Regions from separate parts of the Lactiplantibacillus sp. ME-2 genome, predicted to be linked through region 1. Evidence: predicted binding sites of a transcription regulator. Region 1 holds the regulator's gene; the other holds the start of a gene.

Region 1 (7,703 bases):
GACGGAAGGCCAATTAGTGGCGCCGTTATTTGATGCGCGTCGTGACAACATCTTTGCCGGGTTATATCGGATTAAGAACCAGCGTCCAGTTGCCGTTATCGCTGATCAACATATCAGTGTGACCGAGTGGGGCCAACGATTAGCTAGTTATGATGAACCAATTACCTTTGTCGGCGCGGATGTCGATCAATATGCGGATGCTTTGCAGCAATCGTTAGCCAAGCAGTTCGTTCGTGCAGCCCCACAACTTGACTTGCCCCAAGCCGTAGTACTAGGTTTGATGGGTCGAACGCTGACACCCGTGAGTGAAATTCATAACTTTGTGCCGAACTATTTGCGTTTAACGCAAGCTGAACGTGATTGGCAAGCCAAGCACCCAGAAAAGGAACATGCGCCCTATGTTGAGAAAATTTAAGGAGTACTTTCAAAAAATGACCACCGGTGGCAATCAACGTCGCCAACGTGTATTGGCCATTCAAAATCACATCGTTAAAGTGGGCGAAGTCAATTACTATGTCTCACGCGCACTGATTACCGATGTGCCCGAGATGCTAGCTATTGAACGGGCCGTATATGCGGGACAGACACCGTGGGATGAAAATGCGTTTAAGACGGAACTTCGCCGACAGAGCGGTCGTTTCTATATTGTGATGCGTCATGAAGATCGCCTCGTCGCTTTTTGTGGTTGTGTCTTTGATGATCGCCGCCAAGATGCACATATCACCAATATTGCTGTACATCCTGATGTTCAAGGCCAAGGACTAGGCCATTTTATGATGCAAGTCATGATGAAGCGGGCGCGTAAGTTGCATTACCAAACGGTGACCCTTGAGGTTCGTTACAGTAATACGATTGCGCAACAACTTTACCGCGATTTAGGGTTTGAAAAGACTGGTATCAAGAAACGGTACTATTTTGGCGACCATGAAGATGCTATTGATATGACTTATCGTATTCCGGTAGCTACGGATGACTGAACGACAGCTTGTCGCCAGTACGCAGCTTGACGCGGGTCGGGCCGTCCAAGTTTGTTACCAGTTAGCGACATTAGCATATCCCGGTGGCGCACCTTGGCGGCAAGCGACGTTTGCGGCGGACATGGCGTTACCAACGGTACACTATGATTTATTACGGTGGCAGGATGAACTGATCGGGTTTGTCAGCCGCTCGACAGTGCTTGATGAGACCGAAATTACGAATATTGCAATTGATCCGGCCTATCAGCGTCAAGGGCATGCGCGGTGGTTATTAACAGCCTGCTTAGCACAATTATCGGCAGGGTCCGTATTCCTAGAAGTCCGGGCTAGTAATCTCGCCGCCCAGCGCTTGTATCAGCAATGCGGCTTTGACCAGATTGCCACGCGTAAGGAATATTATCATGATCCCGAAGAAGATGCGTGGATCATGCGTAAAATGATTAATTAAAAGGATGGGAACCGTGGAAAAACAAAACTTGATTTTAGCGTTTGAGTCCAGTTGTGACGAGACTAGTGTGGCAGTGATCAAAGATGGCCATGAGATTTTATCCAACGTGATTGCAACGCAGATTAATAGTCACAAACGGTTTGGTGGCGTGGTTCCTGAAGTTGCCAGCCGTCATCATATTGAACAAATTACAATTTGTATTGAAGCCGCACTTCAAGAGGCACACGTGACGTATGCTGACCTTGATGCTGTTGCCGTGACGTATGGCCCCGGTCTAGTGGGGGCACTGTTAGTCGGTGTTAATGCAGCTAAGACAGTGGCATACGCGCACCAATTACCGCTGATTCCAGTTAACCATATGGCCGGGCACATTTATGCCGCTCGGTTTGTTAAGCCATTCGAATTTCCGCTAATGGCACTATTAGTTTCTGGCGGTCATACTGAATTGGTCTACATGCAAGCAGATGGGCAGTTTGAGATTATTGGTGAGACACGTGACGATGCGGCTGGAGAAGCTTATGATAAAATCGGTCGGGTATTGGGTGTTCCATATCCGGCAGGTAAAGTCATTGACGAGATGGCACATGCAGGTCACGACACTTTCAAATTTCCGCGAGCAATGATTGATGAAGATAATTACGATTTTAGTTTTAGTGGGCTGAAGAGTGCGTTCATCAATACGGTCCATCACGCAGATCAAATTGGCGCGACTCTGGATAAGAACGATTTAGCGGCTAGCTTTCAGGCCAGCGTGGTTGATGTTCTGATGAGTAAAACGTTACGAGTCCTCAAACAATATCCAGTTAAGCAATTAGTCTTAGCCGGTGGCGTTGCAGCTAATCAGGGGCTACGTGAACGGTTACAACAAGATTTACCAACCGCTTTTCCTGACACCGAACTAATCTTAGCGCCTCTAAAGTTATGCGGTGATAATGGTGCCATGATTGGTGCTGCGGGCTATGTTCAATATCAGCATCACCAATTCGGCGACGCGGCGCTGAATGCCGATCCAAGCTTAGAATTTGATTGGATGCCAGGTATGTTGAAGTAATGAAGCAGTTATAAACGGGTGTGAAAAGTCAGTCCTTTTCACACCCGTTTTAGTATCTTTTCATTAATTATGATTGAAAGGTGCCGGTTAGGTGGATTCCTGTTCGTCAGCAATGCGCGTCCGATTCCGACCTCCGGGGCTGGGTGACAATTGCTGGAACGTAAGCCGACGTCGATTTGAGCTAACGCATAACCCGCGTCATCTCAAATACGAGTCTTATTCTAAGCCGGAAGCAACCCACTTCCAGCTAAGAATAATTTGGCTACTGAGCATTGTCACCCAGCCTCTCCAGTCGGGAAGCCGCTCGAATGGCTGATGAACGGCCACTGAACTCAGTACAATTTGTCGTTGGCTATTTTGATACTGAACCCTTTAAGTTAAATATCAGAGTGCCTTCTCCACTTTTTCGAAATATTCAATTATTACTACGGTAATTCAGAAATAGTGAGTTATCACAAGACCTTTTCAATCTGACAGTTGATTGATAAAATTAACGTTTATGAAAAACAACGACAAATTCAGCAAAAGTTGGGTATATCCTTGTCAGCCATTCGAACGCTATCCCGACTGGAGGTCGGTGTAGGACGAACTAACTAAGCAAGTTTACACTAACTTGAACTGTTTCCAGCGGGCTTAAGCTGGTCATTTTTGATTCTAGGAATCATCCTCTTTCAATCATGATTTATGCCGCGGATAGGGGCAAAATAATAGTCGCCTCAAGAATTATATTAATTCTTGAGGCGACTATTATTTTTATCTGATGAGTCGTTGGAAAATTAGCTCAATTCTTCTAAAGCTTCAGCTTGTTCGGTCCATTCGGTTTCAACTTGTTCTTGTTGAGTATTGATGGCTTCAAGTTCTTTTTGTAGGTCTTGTAGTTTACCAACATCGGCCGATACTTCAGGTTGCGCCATTTCAGTTTGAATCTGTGTGGCTTGTTCATCTAAGGCAGTCATCTGTTCTTCCAGGGCGGCAACTGAGCGCTCAAGCTTGCGTTTTTCACGTTGTTGCTGCTTGCTGGCTTGGTAATTTTGCTGGCCTTTGGAGCGGGGAGCAGCAGTTGTGGCACTGGTTGAATCCGCTGCACCGGCTTCAGCAGCTTTTTCGGCCGCTTGGCTAGCAGCCGCAGCCGCGATTTCAGCTTGCTCTTGTTTCTTGTCGATGTAGTAGTCGTAATCACCTAAGAAGAGTTCCGTGCCTTCCGGAGAAACCTCTACGACACTCGTGGCGACTTGGTTAATGAAGTAGCGGTCATGTGACACGAACAAAAGGGTGCCGTCAAAGTCGTTGAGGGCGACTTCCAAAACTTCACGGCTATCGATATCCAAGTGGTTAGTTGGTTCATCTAAGATTAAGAAGTTGTCATTTTGCATGGCAAGTTTGGTCAACAGTAACCGGGCTCGTTCTCCACCAGATAGGGCATGAACGGGTTTATCAACATCTTCACCAGTGAAGAGAAAACTGCCCAAAATGGTACGAATGTCTTTTTCAGGAGTGGTGGGATGTTCATCCCAAAGTTCACTGAGGACGGTTTTTTTGTCGTTTAAATTACGTTGCTCTTGATCGTAGTAGCCCGTAACGACGTTGGTGCCAAAAACGGCCTGGCCTTTAATGAATGGAATCTGTCCCAAAATACTCTTTAGGAAAGTCGATTTTCCAATACCGTTCGGTCCAACGATGGCAATAGCTTCATGTTTCTTAATATTCAAGTTGTCGGGTTCCGAAAGAATCTGACCATCATAGCCCACGGCTGCATCTTTGACGGTCAACACAATGTTGCCGCTTTGTTTAGCCGCATGAAAGCCAAAGTGGGCAGTCTTCTCGTCACTATCAGGGCGGTCAAGGCAGTCCATCTTTGCTAACTGCTTACGCCGAGCCTGGGCCCGTTTTGTCGTAGAAGCACGCACGATGTTACGATTAACAAAGTCTTCAAGCTTGCTGATCTCCGCTTGTTGCTTTTCATAATGTTTCCATTGTGCTTGGATTCGAGCCGCTTTTTCTTGCACAAACTGGTCGTAGTTACCAGTGTAGTGCACCATTTCATGGTGTGATAAGTCATAGACTTCGTTAACGACCCGGTCTAAGAAATAACGGTCATGGCTAACGATTAGCAGCGCACCAGAGTAAGACTGGAGATAGCTTTCCAACCAAGTAAGGGTTTCGACGTCCAAGTGGTTCGTCGGTTCGTCAAGGATAAGCAAGTCCCGTTTTTCAAGTAACAACTTGGCCAAGGCCAACTGGGTCTTTTGTCCACCGGATAGTGCCGTCACCGACTTATCGTACACATCGGCGTCGAATTGGAAGCCGTGCAACACGCCCCGAATCTCAGCTTGGTAGCCGTACCCGTTTTTTTGTTGAAATTCAGTTTGAATCTGATCATAGGTTTTCAGGGTCTGTTGATAAGCCTGCTCATCATTCATGATTGCGGGGTCGCTCAATTGATTTTCGAGCTGGTGCATCCGTTTTTCGATGGCATGTAACTCAGCAAAGACACTACTCATTTCTTCCCAAATCGTATTGTTACTATCCAGTCCTTGGTCTTGCGCCAAGTAACCGATTGTTAAGCCCTTGCGCATTGAAATATGGCCTTCGTCCGGTACCGTTTCGCCGGCAATCATTTTAAGTAAGGTTGATTTTCCGGCCCCGTTTCGACCGACAAGGGCCACCCGAGCGTGTTCTTGAATATCCATTTGTACGTTATCGAACAAGACATCGGCGCCAAAACGCCGCATAACTTGCTGTACTTGTAGTAAAATCACGCTTTATTAAGCTCCTTTCACATTTAATTCGTGACATAATTGTAGCATATTGTAACGGCCTGACCCAATTATTCGGAATAATAAGTAATTATTATTTCACAAAGTCACGCGTTATGCTAGAATAGTGTCAGCAAATTCACAAACTTTTAATTAGGAGGACACGTCCGAATGGCAGAAACAAAAATTCCACGGGCAACGGCAAAACGGTTACCGATTTATTACCGCTATTTAAATATCTTGCTAGATGCAGATAAGAAGCGGGTCTCATCGACCGAGTTGTCCGAGGCGGTTAAAGTAGATTCAGCAACGATTCGGCGAGATTTCTCGTATTTTGGGGCGCTCGGCAAACGAGGGTATGGATACGATGTTGAAACGTTACTTGCATTTTTCAAAAAGATTTTAAATCAAGACACCTTAACGAATGTTGCTTTAATTGGGGTCGGTAATTTGGGCCACGCCCTACTGAACTTTAATTTTCACAAAAACAGTAATGTCCGCATTTCAGCAGCATTTGATGTCAACGAGGCGATTGCCAATACAGTCCAAAGTGGGGTTCCAGTGTACCCAATGACGGAGCTCAAAAAGCAATTGATCGAACAACAGATTGAGATTGCTATCTTAACGGTGCCAACCACGGTTGTTCAGAAAATTACCGATGACTTGGTTGATGCAAACGTCAAAGGAATCATGAACTTTACGCCGTTACGAATCTCCGTTCCTGAGACAGTACGGGTTCAGAACGTTGATTTGACCAACGAATTACAAACATTGATCTACTTCATTGAACATTACGGTCAGCAATTAGGTGACAATGGTAATGACGATGAAAATGAGACTGAAGATTAATAACTCGCTTTATCTTTGAAATTAAATGGCTATAAAAAGGCCTCTCTGAATTATTCAGGGAAGCCTTTTTAACATACTTAGATCACGAATCATTGATTGTAACGTATAAATATTCGGTGAAAATTAACGTTGAAACGCTAGGTTAGCGCTACCTAGTAATGATACTAGTGCAGTAAGCCTAATAATGTGGGTAACACAACCGATGCGTTCATTAGGATGTGAGCCGTCATCGATGTTTGAATCCGACCGGTGTGCTGGTATAACCAGCAGAATAATAACCCGATAAAGGCATAGAGGATAAAGTGACCATCCGCATGTGCAAAGCTAAATAGCACACTAGAAATCAAGGCCGCTCCAATCTGACCAGTAACCGCACTTAGATTGCCAAAGATAACTTTGCGGAAGACGATTTCTTCCATAATCGGGGCACCGACAATGATGGCTAAGAAGAAAGCGGGATATTGTTGCCCAACAGTTAAGAGGGTGGTCGTGTTGGTTGACGCTGTTGACTGTCCCAGTAAAGCCGTCATTTTTAAAATGATGACTTGACCAACGATGACTAGGACAAGACCGATCAATCCCCAGATGAACGTCATGAACCAGTTACTTGGTTGTTTTTCAACAACGTTTTTTGTCCGCATGCGACTCGCCAACCAGATGAGTAGGATTGCACCGACTAAGTAGTCGACCGTTTGAATCACGAATACTTGGGCCCCTAGCTGATGGAAAGCAGTCACAAGGACGCTCGGTAGTGCGTAAATAATAAAGTAGATGATAAGAATAAAGATTGATTGGCGGCGATTAACCATCAAGTCACGTCCTTTTAAAAGTTTGATTTAAGATTTATTGATACTTCAATAGTATTCATTATAGTCGATTTGACATTCTTTGACTAATAATTGACAAATCACTTGCAATCTTGAATTAAAATGATATAGTTGACAATGTAATTAGCACTTGAGGTTGAGGAGTGCTAAAAAAGAATAAATGGAGGGATTCACGTGTTAAAACCATTAGGAGATCGCGTTATCTTGCAACAACAAGAAGAAGAAGAACAAACAATTGGCGGTATTGTCATTGCCAATAACGCTAAGGAAAAGCCCCAAAGCGGTAAGGTTGTTGCCGTCAATGACGGTCGTGTTTTAGATAACGGGACAAAAGTTGACCCCAGCGTGAAGGTCGGCGATCAAGTATTATTCGATAAGTATGCCGGTACCGAAGTCAAGTATCAAGGTGCTAAGTATTTGGTATTGCACGAAAAAGATATTGTTGCAATCGAAGACTAATCCATTTAAATTGCGCAACTTAAAATAAATTAAATTCATGAGGTGAATAGAGATAATGGCTAAAGAATTAAAGTTCTCTGAAGATGCACGTTCAGCGATGCTAAAAGGTGTCGATCAATTAGCTGACACAGTTAAGTCAACGTTAGGTCCTAAGGGTCGCAACGTTGTTTTGGAACAATCATATGGTTCACCAACAATTACTAATGATGGTGTAACGATTGCTAAGGCGATCGAATTAGACGATCATTTCGAAAACATGGGTGCTAAGTTAGTTTCTGAAGTTGCTTCAAAGACTAATGACATCGCTGGTGATGGGACGACTACTGCAACGGTCTT
Region 2 (7,703 bases), on a different contig from region 1:
CAGCTAATTCTGACCGTTCAGTTATAATCGACACCTGATCAACTTGATTTTCAACCGGATAACCAGTTCGCGGATCAAGGATATGGTGGTAGCGGTGATTGCCAATTTTAAAATATCGTTCGAAGATACCTGACGTCACTACCGTTCTAGCAGGCGTTTCAACCTGTAGCGCTGGATAGCCACGTGGCGCTTCGGGTGCTTGAATTCCAACTTGCCAACGCCGATTATCGGTTAGCGGATTGGCCCCTAATAGCTTAACGTTACCACCAAGATTAACAATAGCGCTGGTAATGCCAGCCTGCTGTAACTGCTTAACGACCTGATCGGCAAAATACCCCTTGGCAATCGCACCAAGATCTAATTGCATGCCAGATTGACGCAAGTAGATACTCGATTGGGCTTCATCTAGGATAACTTCGTGCGTATCTAATAAGGCTAATCGTTGGCTAATTCCCTTGGCCGCTGGTACTTGATGCCCACCAAAACCAATCTTCCAAAGTTTAACCAACGGTCCAATTAGCACATTAAAACTATCCGCATATTGCTTTGTGTACTTAATAGCATCCGACACTAGTTGAAAGCATTCAGTGCTAACCAAAACTGGATGAATACCGGCATATTGATTGATCGCAGCTAATTCTGAATCGGCACGATTGACAGAAAAGACACCATCCATCCGCTGCAAGTAATCATAGACCGCTTCGACCGCTAACTGATTCGGCTCAAATAATGTCAGCGAGATGACGGTTCCCATCATCGTAAATTGTGAAACATACTTTTTTTGTGTCCCAATCATCACTCTGACCTCACGATTTCTTTCAGTTATGCTTTAATTTAACTTCAGATCTTCCAATTCCGGCCGTAAATTTTCAAGTGCAATTTGCCCAGGTGCCGAAGCCGCCCCGACCGTTGCAAATGATAAACAAGAGCCGAACACTTCACCAGCAAGCCGTGACACTTTTCCTAAGTCACCCATCGACATTGTGATTACTGGCTGTGGTAGTGTTTGGCGTGCAATATTAGTCGCTGTCAGTAATGTTAAGACATCCTCCACCGATTGTGGCATCACAGCCATCTTAGCAACGTCAGCACCATAATCGACCATACTAGTAAGGCGCTTAACGATCTCAGCAACCGCCGGCGTTTTATCAAAATCATGATTACTCATGATCACAACTACTTGATGCTCATGAGCTGCTGCAACAATTTGCTTAACAGCTTGTTCGTCATGGTAACGTTCAACATCTAATGCATCCGTGAACCCACCATCTAAGACCGTCTCACACAGTTTAAAATACTCAGTATCTGATAGTGCTAATTCGCCGCCTTCACCTTTAGTTCGGAAAGTAGTTAATAAGGCAATATCACCTAAAGCCTGACGAAGTTGCTGACCGGCCGATTTCAACTGTTCTGGATTAGTTACATCCTTGAAAAAATCAATTCGCCATTCAACGACATCTGGCTGTGCAGCTAAAATCGGTGTCGTCGCTGCTAAAATATCATTAATCGTCGTTCCTGTGATAGGCACTGCCAACTTAGGTCGACCACTACCAAGTTCAATATTTCGTAGCTTTATCGCTGGTTGCATCTTAACTTGCCTCCTGTCATCAATTATTTATCCTGATCATCACTAAACAGAATCTGATGAATGTAATCAACTGGCATGTCTTCGCCAGTCCACAGCTTAAAGGCTGCTGCACCTTGTTCAAGCATCATACCTAAACCATTGTAAACATGCTTCAATCCTGCTTGACGAGCTACCTTCATTAATTTAGTCGTTCGTGGTGCATATACTGTATCAAACACAATTTGGTCTGAGCTGAACCAACTAGGATCGTCCACAAGCGTCTTATCTTCAAGTGGTTTCATTCCAACACCTGTCGAATTAGTATAGATATAAGAGCTTTGGATTTCCCGTTTGAAATCATCACGATCTTCTAATGAGTGTAAAGTGGCGTGACAGTCGGTCTGCTCATTAATTAGTTTAACGTTCCGTTCGGCATTTGCCCATGTTGCATCGTGCATATTAAAAATAGATATTTCTTTGACACCATCCAATGCAGCCTGCACTGCGATCGCAGTCCCGGCACCACCAGCACCAGCTAGCGTCATTTTATGTTCGCGAATATCCAAGCCTTCATCCGCGAGCGCTTTCATAAATCCGATGCCATCAGTCGTATAACCTGTTAAAACACCATCATCATTAACAATTGTATTAACCGCACCCACCATTTTAGCTGCTGGATCAAGCTTATCAAGCAATGGAATCACTTTTTGCTTGTTTGGCATTGAAATATTGGAGCCACGCATATCAAGTGTTCTGATTGACTCAATTGCACTTGGCAGCGTTTCATTCGTCACTTCAAATGCTAAGTAAGCGTAATTTAGTCCTAATTTAGCAAAAGCATTGTTATGCATAGTTGGGGACATTGAATGACGAATTGGATACGCCATTAAACCAATCAGTAAAGTATGCCCATCAATTCGTTCTGCCATGAAAAACCACTCCTAAATATTATTTTTATCTGTTTGTTACTCAATTCACTTGTTATGTTAGCAAATTAGTTTAATATAATAAATATGGATGAGTTGTTTAAATCATCAAAGTTATCTATGAGTAAAGGAGCATTCCTCATGAATTTAAGACATTTAGTTTTTTTCAAAGAGCTAGCTCGAACACAACATATGGCAAAGGCTGCCGAAAACTTAGGTATCTCACAGCCTTCGTTGAGTTATGCCATCAAAAAACTCGAACACGAATTGGGTGTTCCACTTTTTGAAGCAGATGGCCGTAATATCAAGTTAACATCAATTGGCGGTGTTTATTTGAAATACGTCACTGCTACTTTAAATGATTTATCACAAGGCAACGAACTCGTCAAACAACTTATGGATCCAGATACCGGTCATGTTAAATTAGGATTTACCTACACCCTTGGACAGCAACTAGTTCCTGAGTTACTGTCCCATTTCAAAAATCAAAGCGAAAATCAAGCAATTACTTTTGAGCTTGGTCAAGGAAACTCCGGTGTGCTCCTGCAAGCACTAGCCGATGAAAAATACGACATCGTTCTAGCCTCTAACGTCGATAGACTGGGTGAGCAGCTAACTGCCCATCTCTTTGACTTTATCCCACTAGTTCAACAAGAAATTGTTGCAGTTGTTCCAAATGATCATCCCGCGGTACAAAAAAATCCGCTACACGTTGAAGACCTAGCACCTTATCCAATGATCTTATTTTCACAGAATAGCGGCTTGCGACCATTAATCGACCAAATCCTATCAGCAGCCCACGTTCAGCCCAAGGTAGCTTATGAAGTAGAAGAAGATCATACTATGGCTGGGTTTGTTCGTTACAATATGGGTGTTGCGTTAATGCCCTACTTACCACTTTTAAATCCCGAGCGTGTTCAAATCAAACACTTAGCTGATCAGCCATTACAACATCAAATTTACTTAGTCGTTCGTCGCAGTGGTTTTATTACACCTGCCGTCCACCGTTTCCAAGAGTTTATTCGCAGTTATTGTTGGCAACATTACACTAATCAAGAACGATCAATCTAAAAATTGCGCCTTTATTGAAGGCGCAATTTTTAATTAACTTTCAACACCGGAAGCAGCCGACGTACGTGTTGACCGACCACCATGTTTCACAATCAATGCTAAACCAACCCCAATTAACGTAATCACAATGTTCATTAGAATTATCATCCGTGGCGCATCAGCACCGGTAACTTTTGTCAAGTATGCCGCAGCTGATAATACAGCATAATTAGCCACGCTTGAGGCAATCATTACAAGGGATGTCGCTAGACCTTTACTATCTGGAAAGAAACCAATGGTCGTAGAGGTCGCCAATTGTAGTACCCCACCAGCAGCAGCGTAACCAATAACAAAACTACCAATATAGAGAATGACTGGATTATTAATGAAATAACATAACATTAACATGACGATTGAAATACTTGGATATAGTACTAATACGGTCGTCTCTTTCAGCCCCATATGGATAAACTGAGCAGTTAATAAGACCGCTACCGTTGCACCAACCGCATAAAATGATTGCAGGATACTGGGGTCTTTGATTCCGTAACTAGCTCCTAGCTCTTGATTGCAATTCAACCAAATCATAAACGTCGCTGAACTAGTAAAACCAATTAAAATTGATGCAATCGCAGCTGGTGTGAAACGATGCTTCGGTTTGTCAGTAGTCGTTTTAGCCTCAGCAGTTGCTTTATCTTGCTTAGGAAATGGTAAAACCAGAACTAAGATTGCATCAGCAATCATTAAAATTCCACACCCGATAAAAATGACTCGATATGACATTTGAGCACTAGCAACCAAACCAATAACGAACGGCAATACAAACTGAGCAACCGTTATGGCAAACTTTGTAAATAGATTTGCAATTGAGGCCGATTTAGGAAAGATTTCCATCACACTTGGTGACACACAGGTATCCAAGAACGAATTAGCAATCCCGTTAATAATACCAATAGCATACGCCCACCACATGCTGTGAACTGTGATCATCCCAAAAAAGAATACGGCGTACAACGCAATTCCAATGAAACCACTGATACGACGCCCAATCCTATCAGAGACTGGACCAGCAAATGGGTAAGCAATCAGCCGTCCCAGACCATAGGCAGCAATGACAGAAACTACCATACTAACATCAATGGTTCCGTTAGCCAGCGTGGATGCGCCCCACGCCTTTGCAAACTCAGTTTTATACTGTCCCATTATTGAAGAGGCAATTCCTAAAATAAAGTAAGCAAAGTACAATGCCAATGCTGTTACATAATATTTACGGTTTGAATTTGTGTTACTTGTCATCTTAACGTCCCCCATCATCTGAGAAGAACCGTTGCGTTACTTCTTCAACGGGCATTTCTTGGCCTGTGTACAATTTGAACGCTGCGGCACCTTGCCAAACCAGCATCCCCTTACCGCCAATTGTTTTGCTTCCATGTTCAGCTGCATCTGCTAACATTTTTGTGGTAACAGGATTATAAACAGTATCTGTCACAACTAAATCAGAACGAAAAACGGTCATATCCTTAATATTAGTTTGTTCAACATTCGGTGCCATACCGGCCTTGGTTGCGTTAGCCAAAATATCACTTTGTGCAATTGCTTGTGTCAAGACTTCCTGGTCATTAATATCGCCTACAGTAACTTGGCATGCGGGAACTTTATCCATGATCTTTTGAGCCGTTAACTCAGCATTTTGATAAAACGAGTCCTTAGGATTAAAGATATGAATCGCCTGAGCGCCATCTAGTGCCATTTGAACGGCAATTGCTGTAGCAGCACCACCAGCACCTAACACCGTAAGGCGCTTTCCCTGTGGGTCAACACCATGCTGGCGTAGATTTTCAACATAGCCCGCACCGTCCGTATTATGACCAACTAACACGCCATCATTATTGACAATCGTATTCACAGCACCGATTAATTCTGCAGCTGGTGACAATTCATCAACTAATTCTGCAGCAACCTTTTTACAAGGCATCGTTACGTTAGCACCACGCATATTTAAAACGCGCATTTTAGTTAACGCACTGGCCATTTCATCAGCCTGAATGTCAAAAGCCAGGTATGCATCATTAATACCTGCCTTTTCAAAACTGTAGTTATACATTGCTGGTGAGCCTGAATGGCCAACCGGCGAGCCGAAAAGGCCTAGCATAGTTGTGTGTCCATCAATTCGTGCTTCCATCTTTTTATTGCCCCTTTCTAATGCTGCTTAGCTGCTTGACGTGCCTCGTAGGCTTGATATTCGGCCGTTGGCATAGCCTTACCTGTAAAGAGTGTGTATGCTGCATCACCTTGCCACAATAACATGCCTTTCCCCGGCGCTACCGTGCATCCTAATGCCTCGGCGTCTTCAATTAACTTGGTCTTTAGGGGGTTGTAAACAGTATCCGCAACAACCAAGTCTGAACGTAAATAGCTTGGATCGACTAATGATTGACCGTCCAGCGGCTTCATACCAACAATAGTAGCGTTAACCAGAATATCAGCCTTCTCAATCTCAGCTTTTAACTTGTCTTGGTCTTCTAGATGATAGACGTTAACGTCGACTTCTGGCTTTGCTTCCTTAATCTTCTTTTGAGTGTTTTCGGCATTCGCATAAAAGTCGTCCTCACGGTTAAAAATAGCCAATGATTTAGCACCATCTAATGCACATTGAACTTGTAGCGCCGTAGCAGCACCACCAGCACCAATCACGACTAGCTTTTTACCAGCAATATCTACACCGTTCTCTTTCAGATTGCGTACAAAACCAATGCCATCCGTAATATGACCTGTCAACTTACCATTATCGTTAACAATGACATTAATAGCCCCCACAATCTTTGCGGCCGGTGACAACTCATCAACAAGTGTTGCGGCAACGCCCTTACATGGCATCGTTACGTTGCTACCGCGAACCTTAAATAATCGTAATGCATCAATCGCTTCTGGCATTTGTGCTTTTTTAACATCAAAAGCTAAATATGCATAGTCTAATCCTTGCTCTTGAAAGCTAAAGTTATACATCGCCGGTGAACCTGAATGACCTACTGGAGAGCCGAGTAAGGTAAATAAACCAGTGGTACCTGAAATTCGTTTTTCCATAATTGTTATCTCCTCTTAATTAATAAAGAAAGAGACCGAGACAGTCGTCCCAGTCTCATCCACGAGTTCATGTAACTGAATTAATTTCTATTTTTTCGCTGGTTGATGATGATCAATCGCGTATTGACGACGACCACCTGGCTTTGGAATCATGTCAGAAATCATCATATTCAAACCACCATCAACGGTCACTTCACCACCATTAGTGTAGTCAGAACGGTCACTAGCCATGAATAAGACCGTATTAGCAATATCATCCAAAGTCCCAATGCGGCGACTAGCCACTAACCGCTCACGGCCCTCTTCAACTTTAGGATCACTGTAAAAGTTCTCAGATAACGGCGTCTTAACCAGACAAGGTAAGACACAGTTACTCCGAACACCATACTGTCCCCATTCAGCAGCCATTTGCTTAGACATCATATTAACCGCTGCTTTAGTTGTACTATAGGCCCCACTATATGTTTCAGGATAACGTGACGCTACGGTTGAGATGTGTACCATCGCACCATGTTTCTGTTGAATCATGACGCGACCAAACCGTTGTGACATTAAGAAGTAACCCGTTAAGTTAACATTCAAGGCAGCTTGCCATTCATCCAAACGCAAGTCTTCAAGTGGTGAGAAGCGTAAAATAGCAGCCGTATTAACTAGCACATCGACTTCACCAAACTTATCAGTCACGGCCTTAACAGCAGCATCAACTTCCTCTTCGTTAGTCGTATTGCACTTAACGGCCAACGTTTCAACGCCATACTTTTCTGTCAATTTCTTTGCGTACGCTTCGGTTTTATCCGCAATCATATCAATCAAGACAATTTTGGCACCCTGCTTAGCAAACTCTTCACAGAACTTGGTACCCATACCACCAACAGCACCCGTAATTGCAACAACTTTATCCGTTAATCCTAACCAATTATTATTCATTAATAATCACTCCTTATAATCAAATATCTAAGCTTGAACTGGGTCTTTTAAAATTTCAGGCCACGCTTCCTTTAAAACAGACACAGTCTGCTTATAGGTGTAATCCGCAACGTAATCAATACCCTTAGCCATGTATTGATCAGAGATTA

Evidence for each region. Region 1 encodes Rex, which represses fermentation and respiration genes when NADH is low (regulators of the CRP and FNR family bind a similar motif). Its sites were predicted from a motif close to TTGTGAANTANTTCACAA; they were not measured.
Region 2: MMY95_RS13255 (shikimate dehydrogenase) is a predicted target of Rex. The motif match lies at 2,530-2,547, and genes of this name have one in related genera.

Annotation. Positions count from the first base shown of each region.
Region 1 covers NZ_JAKZEQ010000017.1:40,104-47,806, forward strand. The annotation lists gene tsaB (tRNA (adenosine(37)-N6)-threonylcarbamoyltransferase complex dimerization subunit type 1 TsaB) at 1-415, shown strand, start outside; gene rimI (ribosomal protein S18-alanine N-acetyltransferase) at 399-977, shown strand; gene rimI (ribosomal protein S18-alanine N-acetyltransferase) at 970-1,425, shown strand; gene tsaD (tRNA (adenosine(37)-N6)-threonylcarbamoyltransferase complex transferase subunit TsaD) at 1,430-2,476, shown strand; gene MMY95_RS07955 (ABC-F family ATP-binding cassette domain-containing protein) at 3,253-5,235, opposite strand; gene MMY95_RS07960 (redox-sensing transcriptional repressor Rex) at 5,404-6,081, shown strand; gene MMY95_RS07965 (type II CAAX endopeptidase family protein) at 6,246-6,890, opposite strand; gene groES (co-chaperone GroES) at 7,083-7,367, shown strand; gene groL (chaperonin GroEL) at 7,423-7,703, shown strand, end outside.
Region 2 covers NZ_JAKZEQ010000043.1:10,921-18,623, reverse strand. The annotation lists gene MMY95_RS13265 (FAD:protein FMN transferase) at 1-796, opposite strand, end outside; gene aroD (type I 3-dehydroquinate dehydratase) at 830-1,588, opposite strand; gene MMY95_RS13255 (shikimate dehydrogenase) at 1,612-2,496, opposite strand; gene MMY95_RS13250 (LysR family transcriptional regulator) at 2,635-3,564, shown strand; gene MMY95_RS13245 (MFS transporter) at 3,598-4,839, opposite strand; gene aroE (shikimate dehydrogenase) at 4,841-5,725, opposite strand; gene MMY95_RS13235 (shikimate dehydrogenase) at 5,743-6,627, opposite strand; gene MMY95_RS13230 (SDR family oxidoreductase) at 6,715-7,554, opposite strand; gene MMY95_RS13225 (sugar phosphate isomerase/epimerase) at 7,582-7,703, opposite strand, start outside.